DNA from 3 places in the Rhizobium sp. P1_B8 genome. Region 1 is predicted to be linked to each of the others. Evidence: predicted binding sites of a transcription regulator. Region 1 holds the regulator's gene; each other region holds the start of a gene.
The links. The regulator PhoB, encoded in region 1, activates phosphate uptake and scavenging genes when phosphate is short. The targets are predictions, from matches to a motif close to TGTCATNNANCTGTCAT.

Region 1 (7,645 bases):
CCGCCAGCGATGGCGCGGCTTGCCGGCATCGTCACGATCGAAGAGTTCAGCGGCGGCAAGGCGGACGCGCGTCGGGATCTGCTCCGACTGGCGGAAATAGACGCCGGCAATTTCTTCGAGCGTAGTGCCGTCGAGCGCGACGATGCCCTGGTAAGGCTGGCTGAACTTGCCCTGGTCGATGGTGAAGGCGAGCACGCCCTTGCCAAGCAGTTGCTCCGGCTCGGTTTCACCAGACTCGATCGCCTTGTTGAGCAGCGCCTGATCGAAACGGGCATAGGCGCGGACATTTTCCGGCGTCGAGAAATCGGCGACGAGGAGATCGACCGGGCCATCGCCCTTGGTCTGCACCGTGAACTTGCCGTCGAACTTCAGCGAGGTGCCGAGCAGCACCGTCAGCACGACGACTTCGGCAAGCAGCCGGGCAACAGGTGCGGGATAATGATGACGCTCGAGGATCGCATCGAGCATCGGGCCGAGCTGGACGGCGCGACCGCGCACATCCAGCCCCTCCACCTGGAAGGGGACGACATGGTCATGTCTGTGACTCGCGACGTCCGATTATGGTTCAGATCGCGCCCAGGCACCAAGCAAGAATCGACTTCTGCGCATGAAGACGGTTTTCCGCCTCATCGAAGACCACGGATTGCGGACCGTCGATCACTTCGTCCGTCACTTCCTCACCGCGATGGGCGGGCAGGCAATGCATGAACAATGCATCATTGCCGGCTTTGGCCATCAAGGCCGCATTGACCTGATAAGGCTGGAAGACATTGTGACCCCGGGCCCGATGTTCCTGATTCATGGAGACCCAGGTATCGGTCACCACGCAATCGACGCCGGCGACCGCACGGTCGGCATCATGGCAGAGCATGATTTCGGCGCCCTCATTGCGGGCCCAGTTCAGATAGTGATCCTTGGGCTCGGAGCCAAGGGGTACGGCCATGTTCATGCGGTAGCCGAAACGCGCGGCCCCCTCGACCAGCGAATGCAGCACATTGTTGCCGTCGCCGGTCCAGGCGATGGTCTTGCCCTTGATCGGGCCGCGGTGCTCTTCGAAGGTCATGATGTCGGCCATGATCTGGCAAGGATGGGTGTCATCCGTCAGCGCATTGATCACAGGCACGGTCGCATGCTCGGCAAGCTCGACCAGCCGCGAATGTTCGGTGGTGCGGATCATGATCGCATCGACATAGCGCGACAGCACCTTGGCGGTGTCGCCGATCGTCTCGGCGCGGCCGAGCTGCATCTCGGTGCCGGACAGGAACAGCGTTTCGCCGCCGAGCTGGCGCATGCCGACGTCGAAGGAGACGCGGGTGCGCGTCGACGGCTTCTCGAAGATCATCGCCAGCATCTTGCCGGCGAGCGGCTTGTCGCCCTTGCCGGCCTTGAAGGCCTGCTTGCGGGCGAGCGCATCGTTCATGATGGTTCTGAGATCGGCTGATGTGACCGCCGAAAGATCGAGGAAATGTTTAGGAGCCATAGTCTTCTTACCTGTGCTGCGCCCGAAGGCGGCAATCTCGTCAAGCCGTCTTCTTGACCTTGGAGGCGCGAATGCTCTCGGCGGCGCGCTCGATGCGGGCAAGGCCCTCGCGGGCTTCCTCGGCGGTGACCACGAGGGGCGGAAGAAGGCGGATGACATTGTCGCCGGCGGGCACGCCGAGCAGATGGGCGGCGCGGATCGCCTGCAGCAGTTCGGCTGAGGGAACGGCAGCCTTGACGCCGAGCAACAGCCCCTCGCCTCTGATATCTTCGATCACATCGGGATAACGATCCTTCAGTGAGGCGAGGCCCTGGCGGAAGACCAGTGCGACGTCGCGCACATGCTGGAGGAAGCCATCGGCAAGGATGATGTCGAGCACGGCGCTGCCGACGGCCATGGCGAGCGGATTGCCGCCATAGGTCGAGCCATGCGTGCCGGCCTTCATGCCGGAGGCGGCCTCTGATGTGGCAAGGCAGGCGCCGAGCGGGAAACCGCCGCCGATGCCCTTGGCGACAGCCATGATGTCGGGGGTCACGCCCGCCCATTCATGGGCGAAGAGCTTGCCGGTGCGGCCGACGCCGGTCTGGACCTCGTCGAGGATCAACAGCAGGCCGTTGTCGTCGCAGAGCTGGCGGAGCGCCTTCATGAACTCGGTGGTGGCAGGACGGACACCGCCCTCGCCCTGCACCGGCTCGATGAGAATTCCAGCCGTGGCATCGGTGATCGCGGCGCGGACCGCTTCGATGTCGCCGAAAGCCACCTGATCGAAACCCGGCGCCTTGGGGCCGAAGCCTTCGAGATATTTCTCTTGGCCGCCGGCAGCGATCGTCGCCAGCGTCCGTCCGTGGAAGGCGCCTTCGAAGGTGATGATATGGAAGCGCTCGGGATGGCCCTTGGAAAACTGATAGCGGCGCGCCGTCTTGATCGCGCATTCGAGCGCCTCGGCACCCGAATTGGTGAAGAACACCTTGTCGGCGAAGGTGGCGTCCGTCAGCCGTTTTGCCAGACGTTCCTGACCGGGGATCTCATAGATGTTCGACAGGTGCCAGACCTTGTCGGCCTGCTCCTTCAGTGCGCCCACGACATGCGGATTGCTGTGGCCGACTGACGTAACGGCAACGCCAGCGCCGAAATCGAGATATCGCTCGCCGCTTTCGGTGATCAGCCACACGCCCTCGCCTCGCTCGAACCGCAGCGGGGCACGAGAATAGGTGTCATAAAGCGGCGCGGCTTCAGCCATGGCGCGATCTCCATCAAGTTGCCGGGCAATGACTCCGGCTAAGGAAACCAGGCCCGAAAAATCAAAAATGCCGCCTTGCGGCGGCGAGGGGCACTATTTCCTTTTCGCGCTGCAATGTCAACAAAACTGCGCCCTTAGCGTATGCAGCAAGGGTGTACAGCGGCATTTTCAGTCTTCAACAGGCATTATTGCAGAAATGCCACGCAGAGGCAGCAAGTTGGGGAAAACTACGAATTCGATTCATCCGGATTCATGCGACTCTTGTCACGGAGTCAGCCTCACACTAGGTTAAAGATCAATTACTAGACTGCATGCGGCGGAACTAGTCACCAAAATTGATCAAGCGTTTCTTGTTTCGGAGCTCCCGGGACAACGGTGAGGGATTCTGCCATCACCAACGCAAAAGGTGGAGACAGGGCATGAACTGGACAGACGAGCGGGTCGAGAAACTCAAGAAACTTTGGGCCGAAGGACTGAGCGCCAGCCAGATCGCTGCGCAGCTTGGCGGAGTCAGCAGAAATGCGGTCATCGGCAAAGTGCACCGGCTGAGCCTTCCAGGCCGTGCCAAGGCCGGCGGCACCAACACCGCCGCACGAACGCCGAAGCGCAATACATCGGCGCCGCGCGCACCGAACTATGCCTCACGGGTCGCCACGCGCACCGTTACCCGCCAGCAGGGCGCGACCATGCTGAAGGAAGAGATCGAGATCGAAACGATCGAGGAAATGGAATACGTGCCGAGAGGCAACGTGGTCGTGCCGATTTCCCGACGCCTCGGCCTGACGGAACTGACCGAACGCACCTGCAAGTGGCCGGTCGGCGATCCGCTGAAGGATGACTTCCATTTCTGCGGCTGCGAATCCCCCGACAATTCGCCCTATTGCAGCTACCACCAGAAGCTTGCCTACCAGCCGGTCAACGAACGCCGCCGGGCGGCCGCGCGGGCCAGCTGAGCGGGCTATTATCGTCAGACATAAATAACGGGCCAAGTGGCCCGTTTTTTTATGCAATTTTGGTTCGTGCCAATGGCTGCCCCTCATCCGGCTGCCGCCACCTTCTCCCCGTGAACGGGGCGAAGGGGCATGCGGCGCCCTCTCCGTTCCCAGCGCGCGCTCGTGTGGCACGTCCCCTCTCCCCGTTTTTTACGGGGAGAGGGTTGGGGTGAGGGGCAGCCATCAGCGCAAACCGGACAGCAGCGGGACAAAGCCCTCAGGCTTCCATCGAATAGCCGGCGCCGCGGACGGTGCGGATGACGTCCTGCATGTTGGAAAAATTCAGCGCCTTGCGCAGGCGGCCGACATGGACGTCGACGGTGCGCTCGTCGACATAGATATCGTGGCCCCAGACGCCGTCCAGAAGCTGCGAGCGGGAGAAGACCCGGCCCGGCGACGACATCAGGAATTCCAGCAGGCGGAATTCGGTGGGGCCGAGGCGGACTTCGCGGGTCTTGCGATGGACGCGATGGGTCTCGCGGTCGAGCTCGATGTCACCGCATTTCAGCACCGTCGACAGCACCTCGGGGCGGGCGCGCCGCAGCATCGCCTTGACGCGGGCAACGAGCTCGGGGGTCGAGAAGGGCTTGACGACATAATCGTCGGCGCCCGTCGACAATCCGCGAACACGCTCGCTCTCTTCGCCGCGCGCCGTCAGCATAATGATCGGCAGGCGCTCGGTTTCCGGCCGCATGCGCAGGCGCCGGCAGAGCTCGATGCCGGAGACGCCAGGCAGCATCCAATCGAGGATGAGAAGATCGGGCGTGCGCTCCTGAAGCCGCATTTCGGCTTCGTCGCCACGAAGGATGGTATCGACCTCGAAGCCTTCCGCTTCGAGATTGTAGCGAAGAAGCACGCTGAGGGCTTCCTCGTCTTCAACAACTGCAACTCTCGGGATCATGCGTGTCGGTCTCCTCGCGCATGATCCTTAAACCGGGGGTGATTTAAGCAATGCATCCTGCGCAAATTCAGAAATTGGCTGCGACCTCTTGCGCGCCCGGACGGGCGCGCACGCAGGTGGCGGGGTGTGGGCGGTTATTCCGTGACCGCGCCGACGGTGTTGGCGCTGTCGTCCTTCGGACGGTCGCCTTCCGGCTGCGCGCCTGTCGTCATGTAATAGATCGTCTCGGCGATGTTGGTGGCGTGGTCGCCGATGCGCTCGATGTTCTTGGCGCAGAAGAGAAGATGTGTGCAGCTGGTGATGTTGCGCGGATCTTCCATCATGTAGGTCAGGAGCTCGCGGAACAGCGAGGTGTACATCGCGTCGATCTCATTGTCCCGTTCGCGGATCGCATTCGCCTTGTCGGCGGAACGATTGGTGTAGACGTCGAGCACTTCCTTGAGCTGAACGAGCGCCAGCTCGGACAGATGCTCGAGGCCGCGAGCGAGCTTGCGGGGAACGCCGGTGCTTTGGACGGCGATGACGCGCTTGGCGGTGTTCTTGCCGAGGTCGCCGACACGTTCGAGATCGGCGGCGATGCGGATCGAACCCATGATTTCGCGCAGGTCCGAAGCCATCGGCTGACGGCGGGCGATGGTGACGATCGCCTTGTCGCCGATTTCGCGTTCGGCGTGATCGAGGATCACGTCGTCGGAGATGACCTTCTGCGCCAGCGCGGTATCGCCGTTGACGAGAGCGCGCACGGCTTCGCTGACCATCTGCTCGGCCAGGCCGCCCATTTCGGAAATCCGCCTGGACAGGAACTTCAAATCATCATCATAGGCAGAAAAAATATGTGTCGATGCCATGGGGCTTTATCCTCGAATAACGGGAAGGCTTGGTGTCGCCAAGATCAGCCGAAGCGACCCATGATGTAGTCCTGGGTGCGCGGATCGTCGGGATTGGTGAACATCTTGTCGGTGTCGTTCTCCTCGACGAGATTGCCGAGGTGGAACATGGCGGTGCGCTGCGAGACGCGCGCGGCCTGCTGCATGGAGTGGGTGACGATGACGATCGTGTAGTTCTCGCGCAGCTCGTGGATCAGCTCCTCGACCTTGGCGGTGGCGATCGGGTCGAGCGCCGAGCAGGGCTCGTCCATCAGGATGACTTCAGGGCTGACGGCGACGGCACGGGCAATGCAGAGGCGCTGCTGCTGACCGCCCGACAGGCCGGTGCCGGATTCGTGCACGCGGTCCTTGACTTCGTTCCAGAGACCGGCGCGCTGCAGGCTGGTCTCGACGATCTGGTCGAGATCGGCCTTCGACATGGCAAGGCCATGGATGCGCGGGCCGTAGGAGACGTTTTCATAGATCGTCTTCGGGAACGGGTTCGGCTTCTGGAAGACCATGCCGACGCGGGCGCGAAGTTCGACGACGTCGATATCGGGATCATAGATATCGTCGGTATCAAGCGTGATCTTGCCGGTGACGCGGCAGCCGTCGATCGTGTCGTTCATGCGGTTGAGGCAGCGCAGGAAGGTCGACTTGCCGCAGCCAGACGGGCCGATCAGGGCGGTTACGGTGTTTTCGCGGATGTTCAGGTTCACATCGAAAAGCGCGCGCTTTTCGCCGTAGTAAACCGAGACATCCTTTCCGATCATCTTATACGGGCCGTTGCTCATCTTGTGATCCAGCGCCTTTTCAACTGCAGCTTCCGTCAACATGTTCATGATGTTTAACTCCGTTTACCAGCGGCGCTCGAAGCGACGACGCAAGAGGATGGCGCCCATGTTCATGACGATCAGGAACAGGAGCAGGACGATGATGGCACCCGAAGTACGCTCAACGAAGGCACGTTCGGCCTCGTTGGCCCACATATAGACCTGCACGGGCAGAGCCGTCGAGGGATCGAGCGGTGTCGTCGGCGCGTTGGCGACGAAGGCGACCATGCCGATCAAGAGCAGCGGCGCGGTTTCGCCGAGCGCATGCGCCAGGCCGATGATCGTGCCGGTGAGGATGCCGGGCATGGCGAGCGGCAGAACATGGTGAAACACCATCTGCATCTTCGACGCCCCGAGGCCGAGCGCTGCGGCACGGATCGACGGCGGCACGGCGCGCAGCGCCGCACGCGTCGCGATGATGATCGTCGGGAGGGTCATCAGCGTCAGCACCAGGCCACCGACCAGCGAAGCCGAGCGCGGCAGGCCGATGAAGTTGATGAAGACGGAAAGACCGAGCAGGCCGTAGACGATTGAAGGGACCGCGGCGAGGTTGTTGATGTTGACCTCGATCAGGTCCGTCAGCTTGTTCTTCGGCGCGAACTCCTCGAGATAGATCGAGGCGGCGACGCCGATCGGCAGAGCGAGCACGAGCACGATCAGCATCAGGTAGAGCGAGCCGATCAGGGCGACGCCAAGGCCTGCGGCCTCCGGACGGCTGGAATTGCCATTGACGAAGAGGCCGGTGTTGAACTGCTTGTGGAGAGCGCCGCTCGCCTTCAGCTCGTTCATCCAGGCAACCTGCTTGTCGTTGACCTTGCGGTTCTTCTCATCGACCGACAGATCGATCTGGCCCTTGTTGGCGCTGTCGACATTGGCGTCGGCGAGCACCGTGACATTGACCGTCTTGCCGATGATCGACGGATCGGCGACGACCATGTCGCGCAGCTGGACCGGCGCACCCTTGGAGAGCATCGCGGATGCATCGCGCACATCGGGACGGCTCGAGGCATTGACGTTCAGCTGCTTGACGATCGCGTCGCGCAGGAGAACCGGGTAGTTGGCGGCGATCAGCACCGAAGGGTCGGTCGCACGCTTATTGTTCGGGTCGATCGTCTTCTCGGAGAATTCGATCGGCAGGGTAATCGCCGTCTGCTGGAAGGCGGTGTAGCCTTTGCCGATCACCGTCCACAGCAGGATGAAGAGGAAGACGAGACCGAAGGTGATGGCGGCGATGCCATAGGCCTGGAACCGGCGCTCGGCGGCGTAGCGGCGCTTGATGCCGATATCGCGGCGCACTGGCGCCTTGGAAACGGTGACGCCTGATGTGGGAGAA
Region 2 (7,645 bases), on a different contig from region 1:
TGATCTTCCAGCAGTTCAACCTGGTGCCGCGCCTCGACGTCCTCACCAATGTCATGCTCGGCCGCCTCAATCATCGCTCGACGCTTATGAGCCTGCTCAACATCTTCACCCGCGAGGAACGCGTGCATGCCATCGCGGCACTCGAACGCCTCGGCATCGAGCAGACGGCGCTGCAGGCAGCCGGCACGCTTTCCGGCGGTCAGCAGCAGCGCGTGGCGATCGCCCGCGCGCTGATGCAGAACCCGAAGATGGTTCTCGCCGACGAGCCGATCGCCTCGCTCGATCCGTTGAACGCCAAGATCGTCATGGATGCGCTGCGCGATATCAACGAGCGCGAGGGCATCACCGTCGTCACCAACCTTCACACGCTCGACACCGCCCGCAACTATTGTGAGCGCATCGTCGGCATGGCCGGCGGCCGCGTCGTCTTCGACGGCAAGCCCTCGGAGCTGACCGCCGAAGCGGTGAAGGAAATCTACGGGACGGACAAGGACGGCGCCGGCATCGACGAAACGGTGACCTCGACATCGATCAATATCGCCCCCGAGCGGGCAGACCATCAATCCGCCGGCACACAGCCGCTGGCGCTGGCCGGCCTCTGAGAGAGGCAGCCGCGATCGAGCGCCCGCGTCAAGGGCACACTTCTTCGTAACGGGAAGGCCGGGGACACCGGTCAATAGGAGAGAACATGTTGAAGAAAGCACTCTTTGCGGCAACGGCGCTCTTCGCGCTCGCCGGCGCTGCCCACGCTGCAGACCTCAAGGAATTCCGCATCGGCATCCTCGGCGGCGAAAACGAAACCGACCGCCTGCGCAACTATGCCTGCCTTGCCGACCATCTGAAGCAGGAATTCGGCTTCGAGAAGGTTTCGCTCTTCCCGGCCGCCGACTATGACGGCGTGATCCAGGGCCTGCTCGGCGGCACGCTCGACTTCGCCGAACTCGGCGCCTCCGGCTACGCCGCCGTCTACATCAAGGATTCGAAGGCTGTCACGCCGATCCTGACGACGCAGCAGAAGGACGGCTCGACGGGTTATTACTCGATCGGCCTTGCTCTGAAGTCCTCCGGCATCAAGTCCATCAAGGACGCCAAGGGCAAGAAGCTCGGCTACGCCGATCCGGATTCCACCTCCGGCTACCTCGTTCCGCTGACGCAGATCCCGAAGGACACGGGCATGCCGAACGACAAGTTTTTCGCCTCGACCCAGTTCAACGGCGGTCACGAGAACAACCTTCTCGCTGCCTATGACGGCAAGGTCGACATTGCCGTCGACGATAGCTCGGGCATCGGCGACTTCAAGGACGGCTACACCTCCGGTACCTTCCGCAAGGAAGTCGACAAGGGCGCCGTCGATCCGAACAAGCTGGTCGAAGTATGGCGTTCGCCGCTGATCCCGAACGGCCCGCTCGTCGTTCGCAATGCTCTGGGCGAAGAGTGGCAGACGAAGCTTGCAGCCTTCTTCACGGCTCTGCCGGAGAAGGATCACAAGTGCTTCGCCGCTGTCGAAGGCGGCGACTACAAGGGCTACGCGCCCGTGAAGCACGACTTCTACAACGCCGTCGTCGACGTCCGCAAAGCTGCCATCGGCGGCTGATCGAGCCGTTTCGAATGAGGGCGGCCGGCAACGGCCGCCCTCTATCTTTTGACTACGGCACCGCGCGTCTTAGACGCGCAAAGGACGCTGTAGCACTTTGAATTGCTGCGTAATTCTATCCTCAACTCGATTCCGATTTGAGGATAGAATTATGAAGTAGGCGAGGCGTTGATGACTATTGCCGATACACAGCCGCAGATGCAGAGCACCAAGGAGATCGGCACCGCCTGGGACCGGATGGTCGCCAAGCGCCGCTTCTATACCGTCCTCGGCCTGGTTATCCTCATTGCGGCTTTCGTCAGCTCCGTCCGCTTCGCCGACGAGAGCAATGCCGGCCATTTCTTCGACCGTCTGCCGCATCTCTTCGACTTCCTGAGCTGGCTCATCCCCAGGGATTGGCACGACGTCTGGCGCGCGCTGTTTGATATAGCGAGCGTCAACGACAAGGGCGGCGAGGAATTCAATTTCGACAGGGGCCGTGTCTACGTCTGGGGCGCCTTCTACATTCCCGAATATTTCGAGCTGATGATCGTCACGATCAACGTCGCGCTGATCTCGACGATCATCGCCTTCGTCTTTGCCGTCCCATTGAGCTTCTTTGCCGCGCGCAACCTGACGAATTCATGGCCGTTGCGCATCTTCACCAAGCGGCTGATGGAGTTCCTGCGCGCCTTCCCTGAAATCGTCATAGCCGGGCTGTTTTCGGCGATCCTGTCGATCGGGCCGGTCGCCGCCATCATCGCCATCACCCTGCACACGATCGGCGCGCTCGGCAAACTCTTCTACGAAGTGGCCGAAAATATCGACATGAAGCCCCACGAGGGTATGAAAGCCGTCGGCGCCAACTGGTGGGAACGCGTGCGCTTTGCCGCCCTGCCGCAAGTGCTGCCGAATTTCACCTCCTATGCGCTGCTGCGCCTTGAGATCAACGTGCGCGCCTCGACCATCATCGGCGCCGTCGGCGGCGGCGGCATCGGCGAGGAACTGAAGCTCTCGATTTCGCGCGGCTTCGGCGCCAAGACGGTAGCGCTCGTTCTGCTGCTGTTCGTGACGATCGTCGCCGTCGACCAGTTCTCCGCATGGCTGCGCCGCCGCCTCGTCGGCGAGCAGGCCTTCCTCCTGCAACATTGAGGCCGCCATGACGGTGATCGACGCAAACCGCATGCATGAGATAGAAACGCGCTATCCGGAATATTTCCACCGGTCGTTCCGCCAGCGTTTCGGCGGGCTGATGATCCTCATCGCGACACTGCTCTACAGCCTCTATGCCGTGTGGTTCTTCGACCTGCCCAAGCTTTTTGCCGAAGCCCATTGGGAGCGCGTCGGCATCTATCTCACCCAATGGGTGAGCTACGACGTTCAACCGGAATTCCGCATTGGGGATGACGGCTCGATCGACATCCGTTATCCGCGTTTCTCGCCGCTCGGCGACAATCCGCATCCGGACTGGCTGGTCAACAATCCCGACGGCAGCATCACCGTTTCGATCAGCGGCACCAGCCGCAGCGTCACCGTCTCGAGGAGCGAGACGATCGTCACCGCGCATGGCGTCAGCGTCCCGGTGGAAGTTTCGAGCGGCGCGCCGAAAGTCGTCGGACCGGTACCCGGCTGGATGACAGTCTATGATGACAACGTGCTGGCGGATCTCGGCTTTGCCGGCAATGTCAGCATCTCAGTCGACCGGGTGAAGATCCGCAAACGTTTCATCGGTTGGGCGAATTTCATCTTCGACACGCAATCATCCTTCTTCGACAAGCCGGTCGGCGAGGTCGTCAGCCTCATCGTCTCCGGTCCGCGCATCAAGCCCGACCAATCCAACCTGTCGCTCGCCTTCGACGATATCTGGAACAACAGCGAATGGCAGCACGGCGACGTCTGGACCAAGCTTTTCCAGACGATCGTCATGGCGTTCCTCGGAACGCTGCTCGGCGCGCTTACCGCCTTTCCGCTCGCCTTCCTGGCAGCGCGCAACATCACGCCGAACCGCCTGCTGAACCAGATCCTGAAGCGCTTCTTCGATTTCTTGCGCTCGGTCGATATGCTGATCTGGGCGCTGTTCCTGACGCGCGCCTTCGGCCCCGGCCCGCTCGCCGGCAGCGGTGCGATCTTCCTCACCGAGACCGGCACGCTCGGCAAGCTCTATTCCGAAGGCCTTGAGAATATCGACAACAAGCCGCGGGAAGGCATCAAATCAACAGGCGCTCAGACCGTGCTCGTTCATCGTTATGGCATTATGCCGCAGATCGTTCCCGTCTTCGTCAGCCAGACGCTCTACCAATGGGAATCGAACGTGCGCGGCGCGACCATTATCGGCGCCGTCGGCGCCGGCGGCATCGGCCTGAAACTGTGGGAGGCCATGCGCACCAATGCCAACTGGGAAAACGTCGCCTACATGGTCATTCTGATCCTGATCGTCGTCTTCATTTTCGACGCCGCCTCGAACGCGTTGCGCCATCGGCTGATGGGCACGAAAGCCCACTGATCCATCCATCAAAGCAGTGGCGCCGCTGCCGCCATCATCATTCTGTCACGGAAATCTTTTAGCCGGGAGCCTGCTTGCGGTTCGCCGCCAAATCACTGCACAGTGCCCTCCCCGTTTGGACGATCTCCAGGATAAAAGCCTTGCGCTACGCTCTCTATTTCTCGCCGCCGAAGGATGATCCCCTGACCGGCGCGGCCTCGCTCTGGCTCGGCCGCAATGCTTTCACCGGCGAGACCTACCCTGCACCGGAATATGAGCAACTGGGTGCGGCGGAACAGTTCGAGCTGACTGCCGACCCGCGCCGTTACGGCTTTCACGCCACGATCAAGGCGCCCTTTTCCCTCGCCTCCTCGGTCACCGAGGAGGATCTCATGACCGTTGCCGAGGATTTTGCCCAGCGCACGCAAGCCTTCGAGATTCCTGAGCTCGTGCTCGGCCAGCTCGGCCGTTTTTTTGCCCTCGTTCCCGGTTCACTTCATCAACCTCTTCAGGATTTCGCCGCGAAAGTGGTAAGGTCCTTCGAACCGTTCCGGGCGGCGCTTTCCGAGGCCGATATGGCGCGGCGCAATCCGGAGAAGCTCAGCGACAGCCAGCGCGCCCATCTGCAGCGCTGGGGTTATCCTTACGTCATGGAGGATTTCGGCTTTCACATGACGCTGAGCGGCCAAGTGCCCGAGACACGTGCTCAGGTGATGAAAGCGATCCTGACAGAGCGTTTTGCCGATTTCACCGGCCGGCCGCTTTCGATTTCCGGCCTTGCCGTCTTCATCGAGGAGACGCGCGGTGCCCCGTTCAAAGTTCATTCCTGGCTGCCGCTTGCCGGCGCCAAAAGCTGAAAGACCTGACGACATGAGCAAAGAGACCGTGTTTTCCAACGCCCGCATCGTTCTCGAGGATGACATCCTCTCAGGCTCGATCCTCATCCGCGACGGGAAGATTGCCGACATCTCCGAGGGTAACTCGGTAGCCGGCGAAGATTTCGAAGGCGACTACGTCATTCCAGGCCTTGTCGAGCTGCACACCGATCATCTCGAAGGCCATTATCAGCCGCGTCCCGGCATTCGCTGGAACAAGACCGCCGCAGTCCAGGCGCATGACGCCCAGATCGTCACGTCAGGCATCACCACGGTGTTCGACTGCCTGCGCATGGGTGCGGACGAGGACGGCGGCTTCGAACATGGCGAGATGCGCGAGATGGCGGACGCCATCCAATCGGCGGAGAAGGAAGGCAGGCTGCGCGCCGAGCACCTCATCCACCTGCGCTGCGAGGTCTCGGCCGACAACGTGCTCGAACATTTTGCCGATTTCGAAAACGACCGGCATGTGCGGCTCGTCTCGCTGATGGATCATGCACCCGGCCAGCGGCAATTCCAGACGATGGACCAATATATCTTCTACTACCAGAAGAAGCGGGGCCTGAGCGACGAGGCTTTCGCGCGTTTCGTCGCCAAGCGTCAGGCAGAATCGGCGCGCAATTCGACGCCGCACCGCAATGCCATCGCCAAGGTCTGCGCCGAACGCGGCATCACCGTGGCAAGCCATGACGACGCGACGCTCTCGCATGTCGACGAGGCGATCGACAACGGTGTGCGCCTCGCCGAGTTCCCGACCAGTTTCGATGCCGCCCGGGCGTCGCACGAACATGGCATGAGCGTGCTGATGGGCGCGCCGAACATCGTGCGCGGCAAGTCGCATTCCGGCAATATCGCCGCCCGCGACCTTGCCGAGATGGGCGTGCTCGACGTGCTTTCCTCCGACTACGTACCGCTCAGCCTGCTGCATGCGCCCTTCATCCTCGCCGATGAGGTGGAGAGCATCAGCCTGCCGAAGGCGATCGCCATGGTGACGTCGACGCCCGCCCGCACCGTCAGCCTCGACGATCGCGGCCGGATCGCAACCGGGCTGCGCGCCGATCTTGTCCGCGTCCATCGTTCGCACGGCGTGCCGGTGACACGCTCCGTCTGGCGCCAAGGACGCCGTGTCGCATGATGCCGCACGAACCCCACGCAGGAGCCGGTGCCGAGCGCGGCATCATGGTCGTTGTCGTCGGTCCGAGCGGTGCTGGCAAGGACACGCTGATGAACCTCGCCGCCCGGCGTTTTGCCGGCCGTGAGAACGTGCATTTCGTCCGCCGCGTCATCACCCGCCACCGCGATGCCGGCGGCGAGGACCATCTTTCCGTCTCCCTCCAAGGGTTTGCCGCCATGGAGCAATCAGGCTCCTTCGCCGTCTGGTGGGAAGCGCACGGCCTGAAATACGGTATTCCCGCCGAGGTCTCGGTGGCGCTGTCCAGAGGCCATGTCGTTGTCGCCAACGGCTCGCGCTCGGCGCTTCACCGCTTCCAGGCCGCCTTCCCGCGGCTGAAAGTCATCAACGTCACCGCCCGCCCCGAAGTGCTTGCCGGCCGGCTGGAGGCGCGCGGACGCGAGACGCATGAAGATATCATGGCCCGGCTCGCCCGCGGACCGCTGACGGTGCGCGGCGAATATGACGTGGTGGAGCTCGACAATAGCGGCTCGCTCGAAGAGGCCGAGCAGAAGATGATCGAGATCCTCGACGGATTGCTGACCAAGGCGCATTGACCAGGCTCGAGGGAAAAGGCATGCGCGCCATCAAAGTGGCCGACTACGATCCCTCTTGGCCACTGCTGTTTGACGAGATCAGCGCGGAGGTTTCCGCCTTGCTCGGTGACCGCCTGCTTTCCATCGATCATATCGGCAGCACATCAGTGCCTGGGCTGGCAGCCAAGCCGAAGATCGACCTTAATGCCGTGATGATATCCGACGAGTTCCTGCCGACGGCGATCGAGGTGGTGCGCGCTGCCGATTTCGTCTTCCACGGCGATACCGGAGAGCAACGATGGGCTTTCACCCGCGATCATAAAGCTTACGGCTTCAAGCTCTACCTTTGCGGACCCGATAATCGCGGACATCGGGAGCGCATTCTGTTTCGCGATTATCTCAGGGTTCACCCCGAGAGAGCCAAGGCTTATGCCGAGTTGAAACGCCGGCTGGCCGCAGAGGCAGGCGGCGATTGGGATTTTTACACCGCCGGAAAAACCACGTTCGTCAGCGAGACGCTGCGGTTGGCAGACTTGAGGACGTGGAGTGCGCAGCCGCACTCCGCGCCCGATTAATCGCCGTCACCCCGTCCCGATACGATCTCGCGCTTGCCGACGTGGTTGGCTGGGCCGACGAGACCTTCCTTTTCCATGCGTTCTACCAGTGAGGCGGCGCGGTTGTAGCCGATGCCGAGGCGGCGCTGGATGTAGGACGTCGAGCACTTCTTGTCGCGCATGACGACCTTGACCGCCTGCTCGTAGAGTTCATTGCCATCTTCCGAGGCCATGGCGCTCTTGTCGAAGACGGCGCCGGCTTCTTCCTCTTCCGTCTCTTCCTCCTCGTCGGCGGTGACGGTGTCGAGATATTCCGGGCGGCCCTGGGTTTTCAGATGGGCGACAACCTTTTCCACTTCGACATCCGAGACGAAAGGACCGTGGACGCGGGAAATCCGCCCGCCGCCCTGCATATGCAGCATATCTCCCTGACCGAGCAGCTGCTCGGCGCCCT
Region 3 (7,645 bases), on a different contig from region 1:
GAGCCCGGTGAGGAAGCCCATACCCTCCGACAGGATGCCGGAGAGATTGTCCTTGATCGTGCCCATCTGGTTCTCGACCCAGTCCGGCAGCAGCGAATTCTGCGCCTGCGTGATGAACTGCTGTAATTGGCTGATATAACTCGGCAGACGCTGAGCGAAATCGTTGAACTGGCTGATGAGCACCGGAATGAGGATCATCAGCGCCAGCGTGAAGACGATGACGAAGGCGACGAGAATGCCGATGGTCGCCATCATGCGGCTCAGACCCAGGCGTTCAAGCCGGTCAGCCACCGGATCAAGGAAATAGGCAATTGCCATGCCGGCGATGAAGGGCAGCAGGATCGAGCTGAAGACATAGAGAAAGACGATGAAGAAGACGAGCACTACCAGCCAGAAGAAAATCTGACGCTTGAGACTGTTGCCGCTGACATGCTGTGGCATCGCTTCCCCGCTGATCACTCGCCGCCGCCAAACGCCGTATCCGAACCGGAGCGGCCATTCAGCACATAGGATGCAGGCGCAAAGATGGTCAACCCTGTCGTGCCAAATCCCCGAAAGGCTGGAGGAAGACGCGGGAAATTGGGGGCTTTTGCCATGCAACGCTTGCATAAACGCCCCTGTCATGCAATTGCGACCGGCAGATGACGCGGCACGTTTGCCGCCTGAAATAGCCATCGGAGACCAGCATGAGCCAGTCTGGGAAAAACGGCCTGACATATAGCGATGCGGGCGTCGATATCGATGCCGGAAACCTCCTCGTCGAGAAGATCAAGCCGGCGGTGCGCTCGACGCGCCGTCCCGGCGCCGACGGCGAGATCGGCGGCTTCGGCGGACTTTTCGATCTCAAGGCTGCAGGCTTTACCGATCCGGTTCTCGTCGCCGCCAATGACGGCGTCGGCACCAAGCTGAAGATCGCGATCGATGCCGACTATCACGACACCGTCGGCATCGACCTCGTTGCCATGTGCGTCAACGATCTCGTGGTGCAGGGCGCCGAGCCGCTGTTCTTCCTCGATTATTTCGCGACCGGCAAGCTCGACCCCGACCAGGGCGCGGCCATCGTCGGCGGCATTGCCGCCGGCTGCCGCGAGGCCGGCTGCGCGCTGATCGGCGGCGAAACGGCCGAGATGCCCGGTATGTATTCCTCCGGCGACTACGACCTCGCCGGCTTTGCCGTCGGTGCTGCCGAACGCGGCAAGCTCCTGCCATCAGGCGATATTGCCGAGGGCGATGTCATCCTCGGCCTTGCCTCCTCCGGCGTCCATTCCAACGGCTTTTCGCTGGTGCGCAAGATCGTCGAACTGTCCGGCCTCGACTGGAGCGCAGCCGCACCGTTTGCCGAAGGCCGGCTGCTCGGCGAAGCCCTGCTCGAGCCGACCCGCATCTATGTGAAGCCGCTTCTGAAGGCGATCCGCGAGACCGGCGCCATCAAGGCGCTGGCGCACATCACCGGCGGCGGCTTCCCGGAAAATATTCCGCGCGTCCTGCCGAAGCACTTGGCGGCCGAGATCGATCTTGACGCGGTCAAGGTTCCGCCGGTGTTTTCGTGGCTCGCCAAGACGGGCGGCGTCGAATCCAGAGAAATGCTGCGCACCTTCAACTGCGGCGTCGGCATGATCGCCGTCGTCGCCGGTGAGAATGTCGCGGCGGTTTCCGCGGCACTCGAAACCGAGGGCGAGACAGTTGTCACGCTCGGCCGCATGATCGCCCGCGACGAAGGCGCTGCCGGCACGGTCTACAAGGGTACGCTTGCCATATGAGCTCGCCGCGCAAACGCGCCGTCGTCTTCATATCAGGCAGCGGCTCCAACATGATGGCGCTGGTTGCGGCGGCGAAGGCAGCCGACTACCCGGCCGAGATCGTCGGGGTGATCTCCGACAAGGCGGATGCCGGCGGGCTTGCCAAGGCTGATGCCGAAGGCATTTCCACCTTCGCTTTTCCCCGCAAGGACTACGCCAGCAAGGATGCGCATGAGGCGGCGATCTTTTCGGCGCTCGACGAGCTTAAACCCGATATTCTCTGCCTGGCAGGCTACATGCGGCTGCTGACGGCGACATTCATCCAGCGTTACCAAGGCCGGATGCTCAACATCCACCCTTCCCTGCTGCCGCTATTTCCGGGCCTGCATACGCATCAGCGGGCGATCGACGCCGGCATGCGGATCGCCGGCTGCACGGTGCATTTCGTCACCGAAGGCATGGATGAGGGGCCGGTGATCGGCCAGGCGGCTGTGCCGGTTCTCTTGGGCGATACGGCCGAAAGCCTTGCCGCGCGTGTGCTCACCATCGAACACCAGATCTATCCGCAGGCCTTGCGGCTGTTTGCCGAAGGTCGAGTGGCGATGGAAGGCGGCAAAGCCGTCGGCGCGGAGGCCGCGACCGCCGCACCCAAGGCTCAACTGATTTCGCTCATCGGCGACCGCGCTTAAGCCGCCAAAGCCCTTAACGGATGCAGCGTGCCGTCGCTGTAGACGAAGCGGCCGGCGCGGAAGGTGGCGCGGATGCGATTGATATCGCCCGGCTCGACCACGACGAGATCGGCGCGCCAGCCGACGGCGATCTCGCCGCGATCCGACAGGCCGGCGGAACGGGCCGCATTGCCAGTCGCCATGGCAACGGCTGCCGGCAGGCCGCCTTCCACCATGTCGGCAAGCTTGAAGATGCCGGGCACGAAGGCAGCCGGATGATAATCGGCGGCGATGACGCTGAGCAGTCCAGCCTTGGCGGCATCGAGCGCGCTGAGATTGCCCGACATAGACTGGCCGCGCAGCGCGTTCGGCGCACCCATCAGCGTCCAGAGACCGCGGCGGCGCGCCTCCTCCGCCGCAGGTGCGGTGACCGGAAACTCGCTAATGGTGACGCCGAGATCATGCATCTCGGCGACTTTTTCGACGCTGTCATCGTCATGCGAGGCAAGCGACAGCTTGTGCTTCAGCGACAGCGCGACGATTTCCCTCAGCTTGGCCTCGATGTCCGGATTGTTGCGCATGGCGATGCGCTTGGCGACGATCTCCGCCGCCATTTCCTCGGAGACGGCGCGGCGCTCGGAAATGCTGAGGATGTAGCTCTGCAGGTTGTTATACTGGCCCTGGCCCGGCGTGTGGTCGGTTAGGGAAACCATGTCGATCTGATCGGCATTCAGGAGGCGCTCGAGTGCTGGGGCTGCGCCGACGTTGGTGATTTCGTAGCGGGCATGGACGCGGTGGTCGATCAGCAGATCATCGCGCAGGCGGTTGATGCCCTCGATCACTGCGGAGGTGGTCTCCAGCGAGCGGACGTGGCCGTAGACGCTCTCGGTCGCAAAGGAGACGGCGGCGAACGCCGTCGTGACACCGGCGGCGGCAAGCTTCTTGTCGAGTTCGTGGATGCCGAAATCGATCGGCATCGTCGCGTTCGGCCGCGGTGCAATCTCGCGCTCGATCATGTCGCCGTGCAGATCGACGAATCCGGGGATCAGCAGCCGCCCGCCGCCATCGATGGCAGCACCGGCGACCGGCTCCGGCCTGATCTCGGCGATGGCGCCATCCTCAACACGCACGGAACCTTCACTCACCACCTCGTTTGGGAGAACGAGGGTGAAATTGCTGAGCCACATGGGCTTTCTCCTGACCGCATCCGATGATTGACAAACCGCAGCGGATAGAACCGCTTCGTGACAGTCGTATGAAATTTCCAACGTTGTCACCTTAAAGCTGAAACTTGCGCTTTGGAATTGGTTGGATGCGCTCGCCCCTCGGATTCACGGCCATAGATCCAGCCGGCGCCTGTCCAGGAGCCAACGCCCCTGGTTACCGCGTTGACTAGTTATAAAATAACTAGTAATACTATGACTATGAAAACGATCAAACGCTCTCCAATCGCGCTCGCCGTCCTTGCAATGCTCATGGAAGAACCGCTGCATCCGTACCGAATGCAGCGACTCATCAAGGAGCGCGGCAAGGACGAGGTGATCAATGTCACGCAGAGGGCGAGCCTTTATCAAACAATCCAGCGGCTCGAACGCGAGGGTTTGATCACCCCGCAGAAAACAGTTCGGGATGACAAGCGTCCCGAGCGGACCGTGTACGAGATAACCGAGAAGGGCCGCGAGATCGCGCTGGAATGGATGCGGGCGATATTGTCGACCTTAACGCGGGAATATCCGGAATTCCCCGCAGCCATGTCATTTCTTCCTCTGCTTACGCCTGATGATGTGGCGAGCCAGCTTGAGCTCAGAGCAAAAGCCATCGAGTCAGAACTTCGCCGGATAGACGAAGTCCTGCAGGAAGCGCAGGCCGTTCCAAGGCTCTTCCTTCTCGAGATGGAATATCTCCGAGTGCTTCACGCAACCGAATTGTCCTGGGTCAACAGCGTTGTCGGGGACCTCAGCGCCCAGCGCATTACCTGGACACAGGAGTGGCTGAGGCAGATCGCCGCCAAGTTCTCCATCGACCCCAAACTCGACCAGGATTAGCACCATGAAGGTTTTGATTATCGGCGCCGGGACTGGCGGTCTAGCACTCGCACATCTGCTTAAGCAGGCTGGGGTTTGCATAGCGGTGTATGAGCGCGACCTTGCGCCGAACACCAACAGCGGTGGTTATCGCGTTGGCATCAGCCCGGCTGGAAGCCGAGCGCTGAAAGCCTGTATCCCCGGTGAACTCTACGATCTCTATGTCGCCACCTGCGCCAGGTCGCCGCGCTATTTCAACATGCTCACTGAACAGCTGGGCGAAGTGCTGAGCTTCGATATCGATGATGCAGGCCCGAACGCTCTCGACGATGAAAGGAATGTTATTCGAAAGACGCTGAGGCGGGTTCTGCTCAGGGGACTTGAAGATGACGTCTTCTTCGGGAAAGCGCTTCAAGGTTACTCAAATAACGCCGACGGGTCGGTCACCGCCAGCTTTCAGGATGGAAGCCTCGCGACGGGAGATGTGCTGGTGGGCGCTGACGGCACGAACTCCGCGGTACGCAGGCAACGCTTGCCGGAAGCGCGTTTGGAAGACACCGGAATCGTATCGCTCGGGGGCAAAATTCCTATGACGGTCGAGACGAAAGCTCTGCTGTCGGACAAAATGTTCAAAGGCATGTCGCTGATTATGGCACCGATGGGCTTCGGCGCAATCATTCACTCGCTCGAGTTCGTCGACAGCCGAAGCGACCCTAGTGTCGCTGCTCGTTGGCCGGATTTCGTCGAGGCACTCGACGAGGACAGCATCGGCTGGGGCATATGGGGCGCTCGGCAGAATTGCCCGCGGGATCCGGCCGGCCTGAGCGGCGAACAATTGAGAGAGCTGGGGCTGGAGCTCGCTCGGGACTGGCATCCGCATTTGCGTACTCTGATCCGCATGACGGAGCCGTCGACGATCCGCGATATCAAGGTGAGGACCTCGGTCCCGCTGACGCCTTGGACGAGTTCGAATGTCACTTTGCTCGGTGACGCCGTCCATACGATGACACCCGGACGAGGCGCGGGCGCCAATACAGCGCTTCGCGACGCCGCTCTGCTTGGACGCATGCTGGTCGAAGCGGACCAGGGACGAAAGCCGCTCGTCGAAGCCATACATGCCTACGAAGTCGAGATGCTTCGCTACAGTACCGAAGCAGTCCGAGAATCGAAAAAGCAGATGGATGCCGGCGATCTGGCCCATCGGCCGATTGTCGGCAGACTTCAGCTCGCTGTCATGCGCGGCGTGATGCGCATCATCAACGCGATGCCTGCACTCAAGCGGCGCGCCTTTCGGCAGATGATGCGAGTTCGCGGGGAAAACTAAGACGGTCGCGGATCATCTCGATCCGCCCGAGGCAACTTGACGAACCAGGCCTCCATCGCCCTGCCCGCTATCGAAGTTTGCCCCTGTTCAACAGTGCCCACTGTAGAAGCACGATCGTTTTGGCGTCGAAGATCTCGCCGGTTTCGATCATCGCCGCAGCCTCGTCGAGCGGGGTTTCGAGGACCTCGATATCCTCGTGTTCCTCGTCCAGACCGCCGCCTTCCGCCACGCGGTCGGCAGTGTCGATGAGGGCTGCGAAGAAGTGGACGACTTCGGTGATGGCACCCGGCGAGGTATAGGACTTGAACAGGAAGCGCGCATCGCGCAGGCGATAGCCGGTCTCCTCCATCGCCTCGCGACGGATCGCCGCTTCGGGATGGTCATCGTCGAGAAGGCCGGCCGGCACCTCGATCATCCAGGCGGGATCGCCGTTGAGATGGACGGCAAGGCGGAACTGGCGGACGAGAACGACGAGGTCGCGCTTGGGATCATAAAGCAGGATGCAGGCAGCGGGCGTGCGGTGATAGATCTCCCGCTTCAGCCCTTGGGTTGCGCCCTTGCGGTCGATATAGTCGAGCAGATAGCTGCTCAGCCGCGTCCACCCATTCGACAGTGTTTCTTCGCTGACGATCTTCACCCGGGATTTCGGCTGCATCATGCTGGGTCCCTGCGAAGCCAGACCTTGTTGTCGTGCACGGCCGCCCCACCATAGGGCGCGACAGGGTCGGCGCCAGTCAAGACATTGATACCCTCGCCGTCGACATGCGCCTTGTTTGGCCAAAGCCCCTCGGCGATCAGCACGCCGGATTTCACCTCGGTGGTGACGCGGGCGTGAATGCGCAGATCGCCGCGGCTATTGCCGATGCGGACGAGATCGCCATGGGCGATACCGTTGGCTTCGGCGTCGGCTGGATTGACCATCACTTCAGGGCGGCCCTCCTTCTGGCGAGAGGTCTTGGTCTCGGAGAAGCTCGAATTCAGGAAGTTGCGCGCCGGCGACGTGGCGAGCCGGAAGGGATGCTCAGGATCGGCGACTTCGATGACATCGACCTGATCCGGGAAGGGCGGAAGTTCGGCATGTGGCCCGAGCGCGCCGATAGAAACCGGCGGCTTGTTGGGAGCCGGCTGATTGATCCAGTCCGGGCGGAAATGGAACTTGCCATCCGGATGGGCAAAGCCGTTCAGATAATGCGCCTCCTCGAAAACGGGCTGGCGATCGAACCATTTGTATTCGAGGAAATGGTCGTAATCCGGCAAGCCACTCGATTCGAGAATGCGGTCGACCATTTCGCGGGCAGTGAAGCCGAAGCCGGGGCGATCGGCGACACCGAGGCGTTTGGCCAGTTCCTCGATGACGAAGAGATTGGTGCGCACGGTTGGCGGCGGCTCGACCAGCTTCGGCCCCAGCAGGATATGGTTCTGGCCGCCGGCCCGGTAGATGTCATCGTGCTCGACGAACATCGTTGCCGGGATGACGATATCGGCGACCTCGGCCGTCTCGGTCATGAACTGCTCGTGGACGGCAACGAAAAGATCGTCGCGGGCAAAGCCGCGTCTGACGAGGCGCTGCTCGGGCGCGATGTTTGCGGGATTGGTGTTCTGGATCAGCATTGCCGTCACCGGGCCGCGATGGCGTAGCGCCACCGGATCGCCGGTCAGGACGCGGCCGATCTGCGACTGATCGAGCATGCGGATATCGGCATCCTTCATCGACCGGCCGGTCAGTTCGGCGCTGTTCATGCGGAAGATGTCGCTGTTCGAATGGAAGGCACCGCCGCCCTCATATTGCCAGGAGCCGAGAACGGTGGCGATCGAGGCAGCCGCATGCATGGCGACCGCGCCGTTGCGCTGGCGAGTGAAACCATAACCCAGGCGGAAGAAGGTTTTCTT

Region 2: AC1D2N_RS10125 (DUF1045 domain-containing protein) is a predicted target of PhoB. The motif match lies at 4,109-4,125, and genes of this name have one in related genera.
Region 3: AC1D2N_RS13900 (alpha-D-ribose 1-methylphosphonate 5-triphosphate diphosphatase) is a predicted target of PhoB. The motif match lies at 3,652-3,668, and genes of this name have one in related genera.

The regions. Positions count from the first base shown of each region.
Region 1 is NZ_JBFTZZ010000004.1:89,542-97,186, reverse strand. Features, by position in the region: partial or broken gene AC1D2N_RS07325 (Hsp33 family molecular chaperone) at 1-537, opposite strand, end outside; gene argF (ornithine carbamoyltransferase) at 566-1,480, opposite strand; gene AC1D2N_RS07315 (aspartate aminotransferase family protein) at 1,521-2,720, opposite strand; gene AC1D2N_RS07310 (GcrA family cell cycle regulator) at 3,140-3,673, shown strand; gene phoB (phosphate regulon transcriptional regulator PhoB) at 3,930-4,613, opposite strand; gene phoU (phosphate signaling complex protein PhoU) at 4,748-5,461, opposite strand; gene pstB (phosphate ABC transporter ATP-binding protein PstB) at 5,506-6,321, opposite strand; gene pstA (phosphate ABC transporter permease PstA) at 6,337-7,645, opposite strand, start outside.
Region 2 is NZ_JBFTZZ010000006.1:114,922-122,566, reverse strand. Features, by position in the region: gene phnC (phosphonate ABC transporter ATP-binding protein) at 1-602, shown strand, start outside; gene phnD (phosphonate ABC transporter substrate-binding protein) at 689-1,594, shown strand; gene phnE (phosphonate ABC transporter, permease protein PhnE) at 1,766-2,725, shown strand; gene phnE (phosphonate ABC transporter, permease protein PhnE) at 2,733-4,076, shown strand; gene AC1D2N_RS10125 (DUF1045 domain-containing protein) at 4,217-4,912, shown strand; gene AC1D2N_RS10120 (alpha-D-ribose 1-methylphosphonate 5-triphosphate diphosphatase) at 4,926-6,065, shown strand; gene phnN (phosphonate metabolism protein/1,5-bisphosphokinase (PRPP-forming) PhnN) at 6,062-6,658, shown strand; gene AC1D2N_RS10110 (GrpB family protein) at 6,679-7,212, shown strand; gene AC1D2N_RS10105 (DNA translocase FtsK) at 7,209-7,645, opposite strand, start outside.
Region 3 is NZ_JBFTZZ010000009.1:173,640-181,284, forward strand. Features, by position in the region: gene AC1D2N_RS13885 (AI-2E family transporter) at 1-441, opposite strand, end outside; gene purM (phosphoribosylformylglycinamidine cyclo-ligase) at 687-1,760, shown strand; gene purN (phosphoribosylglycinamide formyltransferase) at 1,757-2,428, shown strand; gene AC1D2N_RS13900 (alpha-D-ribose 1-methylphosphonate 5-triphosphate diphosphatase) at 2,425-3,594, opposite strand; gene AC1D2N_RS13905 (PadR family transcriptional regulator) at 3,832-4,452, shown strand; gene AC1D2N_RS13910 (FAD-dependent oxidoreductase) at 4,457-5,755, shown strand; gene AC1D2N_RS13915 (NUDIX domain-containing protein) at 5,823-6,413, opposite strand; gene AC1D2N_RS13920 (molybdopterin oxidoreductase family protein) at 6,410-7,645, opposite strand, start outside.